3 linked regions of the Hahella sp. HNIBRBA332 genome follow. The protein of the gene in region 1 interacts with the protein of each later gene in a pairwise test. Links are inferred from orthologs where the notes say so. Each region holds a gene or a part of one and is shown in the gene's direction. Other genes may lie near its edges.

Region 1 (2,933 bases):
GACCTTAATCGAGAGCGCTTTCTTGGCTCTTGTTAACAAAATTTAAATATGCGCCTGATGCAATTTCAGACTGAAAGTATCTGGCGTCCGTTATCGCGAATGCCGCTCATTTGACACTTGTGTCACTGAAGCCTTTTTCGTGCTAGGAGCGGAGTGTAACTTTCCCCGGAACATGCGTATAATCGCCTGTTCAGAATATAAACCTAAAGTTGTTATAACCCTGATTTTGGAGAGCATATCGATGGCCGTAGAACGTACGCTATCAATCATCAAGCCTGACGCAGTGGCTAAAAATGTAATCGGCGAAATCTATTCGCGTTTTGAGAAGGCCGGTCTGCGTATTGTGGCTGCAAAAATGCTGCACCTGTCGCAAGAGCAGGCTGAAGGCTTTTATGCTGAACACAAAGAGCGCGGATTCTTCCCTGATCTGGTTGCTTTCATGACTTCTGGTCCTGTTGTTGTTCAAGCGCTGGAAGGTGAAAACGCCATCGCTCTGAACCGTCAACTTATGGGCGCAACCAACCCCAAAGAAGCTGAGCCAGGCACTATTCGCGCGGATTTCGCTTCCTCTATTGACGCAAACGCGGTGCATGGCTCTGACTCTGCAGCGTCTGCTGAGCGCGAAGTAGCTTATTTCTTCAGCGAGAACGAAATCTGCCCACGCAGCTGATATAAAATTATCAGTCGAGGCAACTAATCGAGTGCAGCATTATCGCTGCACTCTTTTTAAGAGGTAAAGCATGTCAGGCGCCAACGCTAAAATTAACTTATTGGGAATGAATCGTTCCGATCTCGAATCTTTTTTCGAGTCGTTGGGAGAGAAAAAATTCCGCGCCACTCAATTGATGAAGTGGATGTATCATCTTGGCGTATCTGACTTTGACCTCATGACGAATATGAGTAAGGCATTACGGGAAAAACTGAAAGATGTAGCTGAAGTTTCCGTGCCTGAAGTTATATATGAAGATATTTCTGCCGACGGCACCCGTAAGTGGGTTATGCGATTGGCTGGCGGCAACAGTATTGAAACTGTCTATATCCCGGATAATGGCCGGGGTACATTGTGCGTTTCCTCCCAGATTGGATGCTCGCTGGATTGCAGTTTCTGTTCAACTGGAAAGCAGGGGTTCAATCGTAACCTGAGTTCCGCTGAAATAATCGGTCAGTTGTGGGTTGCGGCGAGATCTTTTGGCGATTATGACTTGTCCAAAGAGCGTTACGTCACGAACGTTGTCTTTATGGGAATGGGCGAGCCCTTATTGAATTTCGACAACGTCGTGCGCGCCTGCGACGTCATGATGGACGATTTTGGCTTTGGTATTTCCAAGCGCCGCTTGACTGTCAGCACCTCCGGACTTGTCCCGGCCCTCGATAAGCTGGGTGATGTTACCGACGTCTCCCTCGCAATCTCCCTGCATGCGCCAAATAACCCGTTGCGAGATGTTCTGGTTCCGGTCAATAAAAAGTACCCAATAGAAGAGTTGTTGGCGGCTTGCCATCGTTATCTGGGCAAACTTTCTGATAAACGTCGCATTACGGTTGAATACACCTTGATTGCAGGCGTAAACGACAGCGAAACACACGCACGTGAGTTGCGAGACTTATTACGCGACTTACCATGTAAAATTAACCTGATCCCATTCAACCCGTTCCCTAATAGCGGTTATGAGCGTCCCTCCCGAAACGCGACATTAAGGTTCCAAAAGGTGTTGAGCGATGCAGGCTATGTGGCGACCATTCGAACTACGCGCGGCGATGATATTGATGCGGCATGCGGCCAGTTGGTAGGGCGGGTTGAGGACAGAACGCGAAGAAGTCAGAAATATATCCCTCTGCAAAATATTAATGTTTCCCCTGACGGCAGAGCTTCCGTCTAATTAGATTGATGGAGGCATAGCTTCAGGTCCCTACGATGCAAGGCTGTTTATTACATTGAAAATAACGCAGGAATTGATAGCTAAGTTGAGAAAAATGGAAAACGTCAAGCGTACTATTAAAACTGCAGTATTGGCGATGGTATTGGGCGGCGTGCTTGCAGGGTGCGTTACGACTGTTACAGGGCCGTACACCAATAAAGCGTCTGAAGAAAAAGCGTCTCAGCAATATGTTCAACTGGGGTTGGCGTATTATCAGCAGGGTGACTTGGATAGCGCCTTGCAGAAACTGAAGCGAGCGCTAGAAATCAAGTCTGATAATGCTGAGGCGCTTGCGGCTCTTGGTTTGGTGTATCAGCGACAGAAAGAGTCACTGCTGGCTGAGAAACAATTTAAATCCGCGCTTCGCTCTGACTCTAACTTTACTCGGGGACGTACTTACTACGCGGCTTATCTTTATGAGGAAGGTCGTTACAAGGAAGCAGTTGAACAGCTAGAACGAGCTTCTGAAGACGTAAGTTATGAAAGCAGGGCCCAGGTGTTTAGTAACATTGGTCTTATTCGTTTGCGAATGGGAGAAATAGAGCCCGCGATTAGAGCCTATGAGAAGTCGCTGACGTTGAGGCATGGACAACCTGATGTGGTATACGCCTTGGCTTCCTTATATTTTGATAAGGGCGGATTGTCGCAGGCAGATAAACTATATAGTTCATTCTGGGAGGCAGTGCGCAGAGGCGGGGCTTCGCACTCCCCCGCAAGCTTGGCGTTGGGAATAAAAATCGCCAGGGAGAAGAAGGATTTGAATGAGGAAGCATCTTTGATGTTGTTGTTAAAGAACATGTTTCCCAACTCCGCTGAATATAAAACGATGAAAGGAAGTAGTTGATATGTCGTCCGAGGCCGCATCCAATCCCGCCGCTAATGACCGACCGGGCAGCCGATTGCGTCAGGCCAGGGAGAGTTTGGGCTGGAGCATACCGGAAACCGCCGAACGGCTGCATGTTATTCCACGTTATGTGAAAGCCATCGAGGATGGCGAACACAGTCAGCTCCCTGGAC
Region 2 (3,423 bases), 1.8 Mb from region 1 along the record:
AGCCGCAGGGGAAGAACCGCTGCGGCGTCAAAAACTGTTACGATCCCGCTATTCCACCACCGCCGCATGCGCACATCGCAGAATGGACGCGCAAGACATTGCGGGCAAAGTGAAATAATGAAAACGCACTGTCGTATACATCCGCGTATGGTGGTCTTACAGCCCTATACCGGCAATACGCAATAACCACATAAGCGCCCGCCGTCAGGGCGTATACGGTGAATGGGCGCTGACTTTCCAAAGCGATATTTGCTAAAGTCTGATGTAACTGCGTCCAGGGAGCCCCGGCTCCATATAACCACAAATTCATGACCGGCGTATGAACCGGCCAATAATGGACGACATTAGCGCTGAAACATAATTAGGGTCGCCGATGACAACTACAATAAAGCCCGAGTCTTTAACCTTGATAAAAGCCAAGATAATGCCGCCGTCCAGGCCGGCCCGCCTGTTGGAGCGGGAGAAGTTCGACGACCTGCTGCATGAAATCGATCCGGTCAACCTGATCCTGGTGCAGGCGCCTGCGGGTTACGGCAAAACCACGATGATCGACGATCGCCTGAACGCACTGGGCGCCAACGCCGCCTGGTTTCGTCTGGACGCTCAGGACAATCTGAGTGAGCAGTTCGCCTTTTATGTCGCTCACTCGCTGAATGAAGCCACCCGAGGCGCCTGCCCGGAAACCCTGCGCACGTTAAACCAACAAGGTTATCCAACGTTGCAGACGTTTCTCACCGACCTGCTGTCTGAGTTACCTTTGGAAGGCGATCCGCTGCATATGGTGCTGGATGATTATCACCTGATCACCAATGCGGAGATCCACAGCGGCGTGACTTTCCTGCTGCGCCACCTGCCTCCCTACATTACGTTAGTGCTGCTATCCCGCACTACGCCGCCCATCGGTGTGGCGCAATTACGCATGCAGGGGCGGATGCTGGAAATCACCGCCAAGGACCTTTCCTTCAGCGCCGACGAAGCTCAGGCCTATTTTGAGCAGCGTTTGCGATTCGAAGTGTCCCGGGAAAGCATCGAGCGCGCCAACCGCCGGGTCGAAGGCTGGGTGTCGGCCTTGCAACTATTGGCGGCGACCGCCTCCACCGGGGTGGAGTTCAACGAATACGTCGAACAATTACACAGCGGCAATCACTATATATTCGATTACTTTGATGAACTGACCCGCACCAGCATTGATAACGAACAGCGGCTGTTCCTGCTACGCACCAGCGTACTGGAGCGCTTCAATGCGTTGATGGTGATGCGTCTGGCGCAACAACAGGACGGCCAGTTTCTATTGAACTCCCTGCTGAATCTTGGCTTGTTTATCGTGCCATTGGACAGCAGCGGCTTGTGGTTCCGTTACCATCCGCTGTTCGCCGCCTATCTACGCCACATGCAAACCTGCGTGCTGCCGGATGAAACCGCGCGACTCCACCAGCGCGCCAGCGACGCCTGGCGTGAAATGGGCTTTTTCGAAGACGCCGCCCGTCACGCAGTGCTGGCCAAAGACCAGCAACGCATCAAGGATATCCTGCTGAGTTGCGGCCGCGACTTTTTCACCGAAGGGCAGTTCAATCTGCTGCAACGCTGTTTCGACGCCCTGAATAAAGAAGTCATCGCCGATCACCCCATTCTCACCCTGCTGCGCGCCTGGGTGGCGCAAGGACAGTATCAGTGGTCTGAAGTGGAATCCTGGTTGAAAGCGGCGGAGCAACACTTGAAGACCCACTGCAGCGAAGAAGAGTGGGAAGCGATCACCGGCGAATTCAACGCGGTGCGCGCTCAGGTAGCCATGAACGTCGGGGACGCGGAACGGGCGCAGACCTTTGCAAAATCCGCGTTGGCCCATGATCCCGTGTACCTGCCCACCTCCCGCACCGCCGCCTCTTCGGTTATTGGCGAATCCTTGTTTGTGCAGGGCCACCTCAAGGAAGCCATGAACCGCATGCAGGACACAGAACAACTGGCGTTGGCGGAACATGCGCATCAGAACGTTATTTGGGCGTTGTGCCAGCAATCGGAAATCAGCGTCGCCCAGGGCTATCTGCAGAAAGCCTACAACATCCAAGAGAAGGCGCTGCAATATGCGGAGGACCACAGCCTGGAGCGTCTGCCCATTCTGGAGTTCCTGTACCGCATACGCAGCCAGATCATGTGGGAGTGGCACCATCTGGAAAGCGCGGAACGATGTGCGCTAAAAGGCATCGAGATTCTGGAAAGCCAGGGTGAGCGCTGGTTCATCCAAAGCTACGTGATGCTGGCGAAGATCGCCCAGGCGCGCGGTCGTCAGTCGTTATGCGCAGACTACGTGCAGAAGATTCACAAGATGCTGGCCTCCGGCGAATACCATATCGACTGGACCGCCAACGCGCACGCCGCCATGCTGTCCTATTGGGACGCGGTGCGCGACAAGGAGTCCATTCAACGCTGGCTGACCGCAGCGCCAGAGCCGGCGCCGGAGCAGGCCACCAACCACTTTACCCAGTGCAACATCCGCAACTGGGCGCGGGCCTACGTCAGTCTGGGAGATTTCGACAAGGCGCTGCCGCTGTTGGAAGGCATCCAAAGCATGGCGGAACAGTTTGGCCTGAAAACCGATATCAACCGCAACCATATCCATTTATCGCAGCTTTACTGGCTCAACGAGCAACGTGAAGACGCCCTGCGCCACATGGCCATCGCACTGAAACTCGCCAGCACCACCGGCGCTGTGGGCAGCTTTCTGCGCATCGGCAAAGTGCTGATCAATATTCTCAAAGCCTTGATCAGCGAAGAGCAGTTGGATGAGATGGAAAAACAACGGGCGGAACGCCTGATCCAGCTGGCGCAACAACAACGGGATTTCAGCCGCGCGATTCGTATCTCGCTGGACGAAGCCATCATCCAGGATATTATCGACCGCCCTGACGTACCGGAACTCATCCGCACCTCACCCCTCACCCGCCGGGAGTGGCAAGTGCTCAGCCTTATCCATGCAGGTCTGTCCAACGACCAGATCGCCGAGCACATGAAAGTGGCGCCCACCACCGTGAAAACACACATCCGCAGCCTCTACCAAAAACAGAACATCACCCACCGCTCCGAAGCCATCAATCTGGCGCGGGATCTATTGAGTAAGATACAGGGGGAGTGAGCGCAGCTCCCCCTCATACCCACCCTCCGCCTCCTCCTCCCCCCTCATCCCCACTACTACGCCAAGAAAAAAGAGGGAGGGAGGATGTTCGCCCGGTTCGCCGCAGGCACCATCTTCATAACTGTAAAAATAACAACGTCTTCCACTTATCTGTGGGTGCACGTGCGTTACCTGGTTTGGAGTTGTTAAGAGAGGCGACATGCAGGTTGATCGTGATTGGTGGCGCGGCGCAGTCATCTACCAAATTTATCCCCGTAGTTTTTTTGATTCCAACGGCGACGGCATCGGCGACC
Region 3 (3,112 bases), 3.5 Mb from region 1 along the record:
GACAATCAAGAAGGTGTGAAAGAGCCAGTAGGGATGTCCGGCGTGCGCCTGGAAGCCAAAGTACATTTGGTCACCTGTGCGGTTAACGCCTATCAGAACATTGAAAAGTGCGTGAAGCGTTGCGGGCTGGAAGTAGACGAAATCATCCTGGAGCAGCTTGCCTCCAGCTACGCAGTACTGACTGACGATGAAAAAGAATTGGGCGTGTGCGTCGTCGATATCGGCGGCGGCACGACTGATATCGCAATATTCACCGGCGGCTCTATTCGCCACACGGCGGTAATACCTATCGCTGGCGACCAGGTCACTAACGATATTGCGATGGCGTTGCGAACGCCGACGCAGAATGCAGAGGAAATCAAGATCAAATACGCCTGTGCGCTGACTCAGCTGGCAGGTGCGGATGAGACGATCAAGGTGCCGGGTGTGGGAGATCGCCCGTCGCGGGACTTAAGCCGGCAGTCGTTGGCGGAAGTTGTGGAGCCGCGCTATGAGGAGTTGTTCACCTTGATCCAATCAGAGTTGCGACGCAGCGGATATGAAGATCTCGTCGCCGCAGGGGTCGTGCTCACGGGAGGAACCTCCAGTATGGAGGGGGTCGTGGAGTTGGCGGAGGAGATTTTCCACATGCCGGTAAGGCTGGCGGTGCCGCAATGGGTCACCGGTCTGAGCGATGTGGTTAGCAATCCTATGTACTCCACCGCAGTCGGATTACTGCTCTATGGATTTAAACAGCAAGAACTCGGCCGGGGCTCCCAGCACCGGGGAGAACCTGCTGAAAACCTGTTCCAACGGCTGAAGAACTGGTTTATGGGGAATTTTTAATCAGCCCAAATAGAGTCAACTCAAAGGTCTATACCAACTTGCGGAAATTAGTTTCAGGTCGCAGGTACTATAACGAAGAAGGAGAAGGGGAATGTTTGAGCTCGTAGATAACGTACCACAAAATGCAGTCATTAAAGTTGTAGGCGTTGGCGGCGGCGGCGGCAATGCAGTTCGTCACATGCTCGCCTCTTCGGTGGAAGGCGTGGAGTTTATCTGCGCGAACACCGACGCTCAGGCGTTGCGTGATGTCGACGCCAAGCACGTAATTCAACTCGGCGGCAGCGTCACCAAAGGGCTGGGCGCCGGAGCCAATCCAGAAGTAGGTCGTCAGGCGGCGATGGAAGACAGAGAGCGTATCGCGGAAACGCTGAAAGGCGCGGACATGGTCTTCATTACTGCCGGTATGGGCGGGGGCACTGGAACGGGCGGCGCGCCTGTCGTAGCGGAAATCGCCCGTGAAATGGGTATTTTGACGGTAGCGGTAGTCACCCGTCCGTTCCCGTTCGAAGGCGGCAAGCGCATGAAAGTTGCGGAAGCCGGCCTGCGTGAATTGGGACAACACGTTGATTCTCTGATCACGATTCCCAACGAGAAACTGTTGAGCGTCATGGGCAAAAACACCAGCTTGCTGGATGCTTTCGCCGCCGCTAACGATGTGCTTTTGGGGGCTGTACAGGGAATTGCGGATTTGATTATCCGTCCCGGAATGATAAACGTAGACTTTGCGGACGTTCGCACCGTTATGTCGGAAATGGGCATGGCGATGATGGGCACCGGTGTTTCCAGCGGCGACAACCGCGCACGTGAGGCGGCGGAAAGAGCCGTACGCAGCCCGCTGCTTGAAGATATCAATCTGCAGGGCGCGCGTGGGATTCTGGTCAACATTACCGCGGGCATGGATCTGTCTTTGGGCGAGTTTTCTGAAGTGGGCGCCACCATTGAAGAGTTCGCTTCCGACGCTGCGACAGTGGTTGTTGGAACGGTAATCGATCCGGAAATGAAGGATGAGTTGCGGGTGACGGTAGTCGCCACGGGTCTGGGGGGTGTGCATGACCGGCCGACCAAAGTGGTGGACAACTCTTCCCGGACTATGAACGGCACCACTGATTATCATCAGCTGGAGCGCCCCACTGTGATGCGCAAACGCGCTACTTCAGTTGTGGGCAATGCGGCGGTGGATCGTCGGGCCGTAGGGGATGAGCAAAACGTGGACTATTTGGATATACCTGCGTTTTTGCGTCGTCAGGCGGATTAAATGAGAATGAGTTCGGTCTTTTAGGTTGGTGCACCTAATACCTTTCTGGTATGATTTGGCCGAATTTTATCCAGATTTTGGTAAATCATTGAAATGATAAAACAGCGCACACTTAAAAACATCATCCGAGCCACTGGTGTTGGTCTGCATTCAGGGGAAAAGGTCTACCTGACCCTGAAACCGGCCCCGGTGGACACGGGTGTTGTATTCTGCCGTACAGATCTCGATCCTATCGTGGAAATCCCGGCGCGTGCTGAGAACGTAGGTGAAACCCTTCTCTCTACGACTCTCGTAAAGAATGGAGTGAAGATAGCAACTGTTGAGCATTTGCTGTCGGCTCTGGCCGGTCTTGGAATCGATAACTGCTACGTTGAGTTGAGCGCAGCCGAAGTGCCTATTATGGATGGCAGCGCCGGTCCGTTTGTTTTTCTGATTCAATCGGCGGGCATTGCTGAGCAGGACGCGCCCAAGAAATTCATCCGCATCAAGCGCGAAGTAACGGTTACTGACGAAGACAAGCGGGCTACCTTTGTGCCGTTCGACGGTTTCAAAGTGACTTTCAGCATAGACTTTGATCATCCTGTGATTAAAGGCCGCTCACAAGAGACAGTAATCGACTTTTCCAGCACTTCTTTCGTTAAGGAAGTAAGCCGTGCGCGGACATTCGGATTCATGCGCGACATTGAAAAGTTGCGCGCGATGAATCTGGCGTTGGGCGGCAGCATGGATAACGTTATCGTTGTCGATGACTTCAAGATTCTCAATGAAGATGGCCTGCGTTACGAAGACGAGTTCGTTAAGCACAAGGTATTGGACGCTATCGGAGATCTATACCTGTTGGGCAACAGCCTGATTGGTGAGTTTAAAGGGCACAAGTCGGGTCACGGCTTAAATAACAAACTTCTTCGCGAGCTCATATCCCAAAAGGATGCTTGGGAAGTTGTGACCTTTGAAGACGCCAGTGAAGCACCGATTTCCTATCTGAAACCGGTGTTGGCCTAAGATTTTTAATCCGCTGTGTGAGTTGAAAGA

Evidence for each region.
Region 2: the proteins of rlmN (region 1) and malT interact in binary tests that used the Escherichia coli proteins (3 or more experiments, as listed by UniProt). The link is inferred for Hahella sp. HNIBRBA332 from one-to-one orthologs.
Region 3: the proteins of rlmN (region 1) and ftsZ interact in binary tests that used the Escherichia coli proteins (3 or more experiments, as listed by UniProt). The link is inferred for Hahella sp. HNIBRBA332 from one-to-one orthologs.

What each region holds. Positions count from the first base shown.
Region 1 is NZ_CP132203.1:3,462,275-3,465,207, reverse strand. What follows is about bases 34-2,808. They hold rlmN (dual-specificity RNA methyltransferase RlmN), read left to right. Parts: upstream 34-740; coding sequence 741-1,877; downstream 1,878-2,808. Other genes in these bases: O5O45_RS15330 (RodZ domain-containing protein), read left to right, coding at 2,762-2,808; pilW (type IV pilus biogenesis/stability protein PilW), read left to right, coding at 1,933-2,760; ndk (nucleoside-diphosphate kinase), read left to right, coding at 242-670. In the rest of the region: more of O5O45_RS15330, read left to right, coding at 2,809-2,933.
Region 2 is NZ_CP132203.1:5,273,413-5,276,835, forward strand. What follows is about bases 66-3,330. They hold malT (HTH-type transcriptional regulator MalT), read left to right. Parts: upstream 66-373; coding sequence 374-3,130; downstream 3,131-3,330. Other genes in these bases: O5O45_RS23330 (alpha-glucosidase family protein), read left to right, coding at 3,330-3,330. In the rest of the region: more of O5O45_RS23330, read left to right, coding at 3,331-3,423. UniProt on the Escherichia coli protein: Positively regulates the transcription of the maltose regulon whose gene products are responsible for uptake and catabolism of malto-oligosaccharides.
Region 3 is NZ_CP132203.1:6,919,425-6,922,536, forward strand. The notes cover bases 45-2,998. They hold ftsZ (cell division protein FtsZ), read left to right. Parts: upstream 45-916; coding sequence 917-2,080; downstream 2,081-2,998. Other genes in these bases: ftsA (cell division protein FtsA), read left to right, coding at 45-825; lpxC (UDP-3-O-acyl-N-acetylglucosamine deacetylase), read left to right, coding at 2,174-2,998. Outside these bases: more of ftsA, read left to right, coding at 1-44; more of lpxC, read left to right, coding at 2,999-3,082; O5O45_RS30810 (DciA family protein), read right to left, coding at 3,088-3,112. UniProt on the Escherichia coli protein: Essential cell division protein that forms a contractile ring structure (Z ring) at the future cell division site. The regulation of the ring assembly controls the timing and the location of cell division.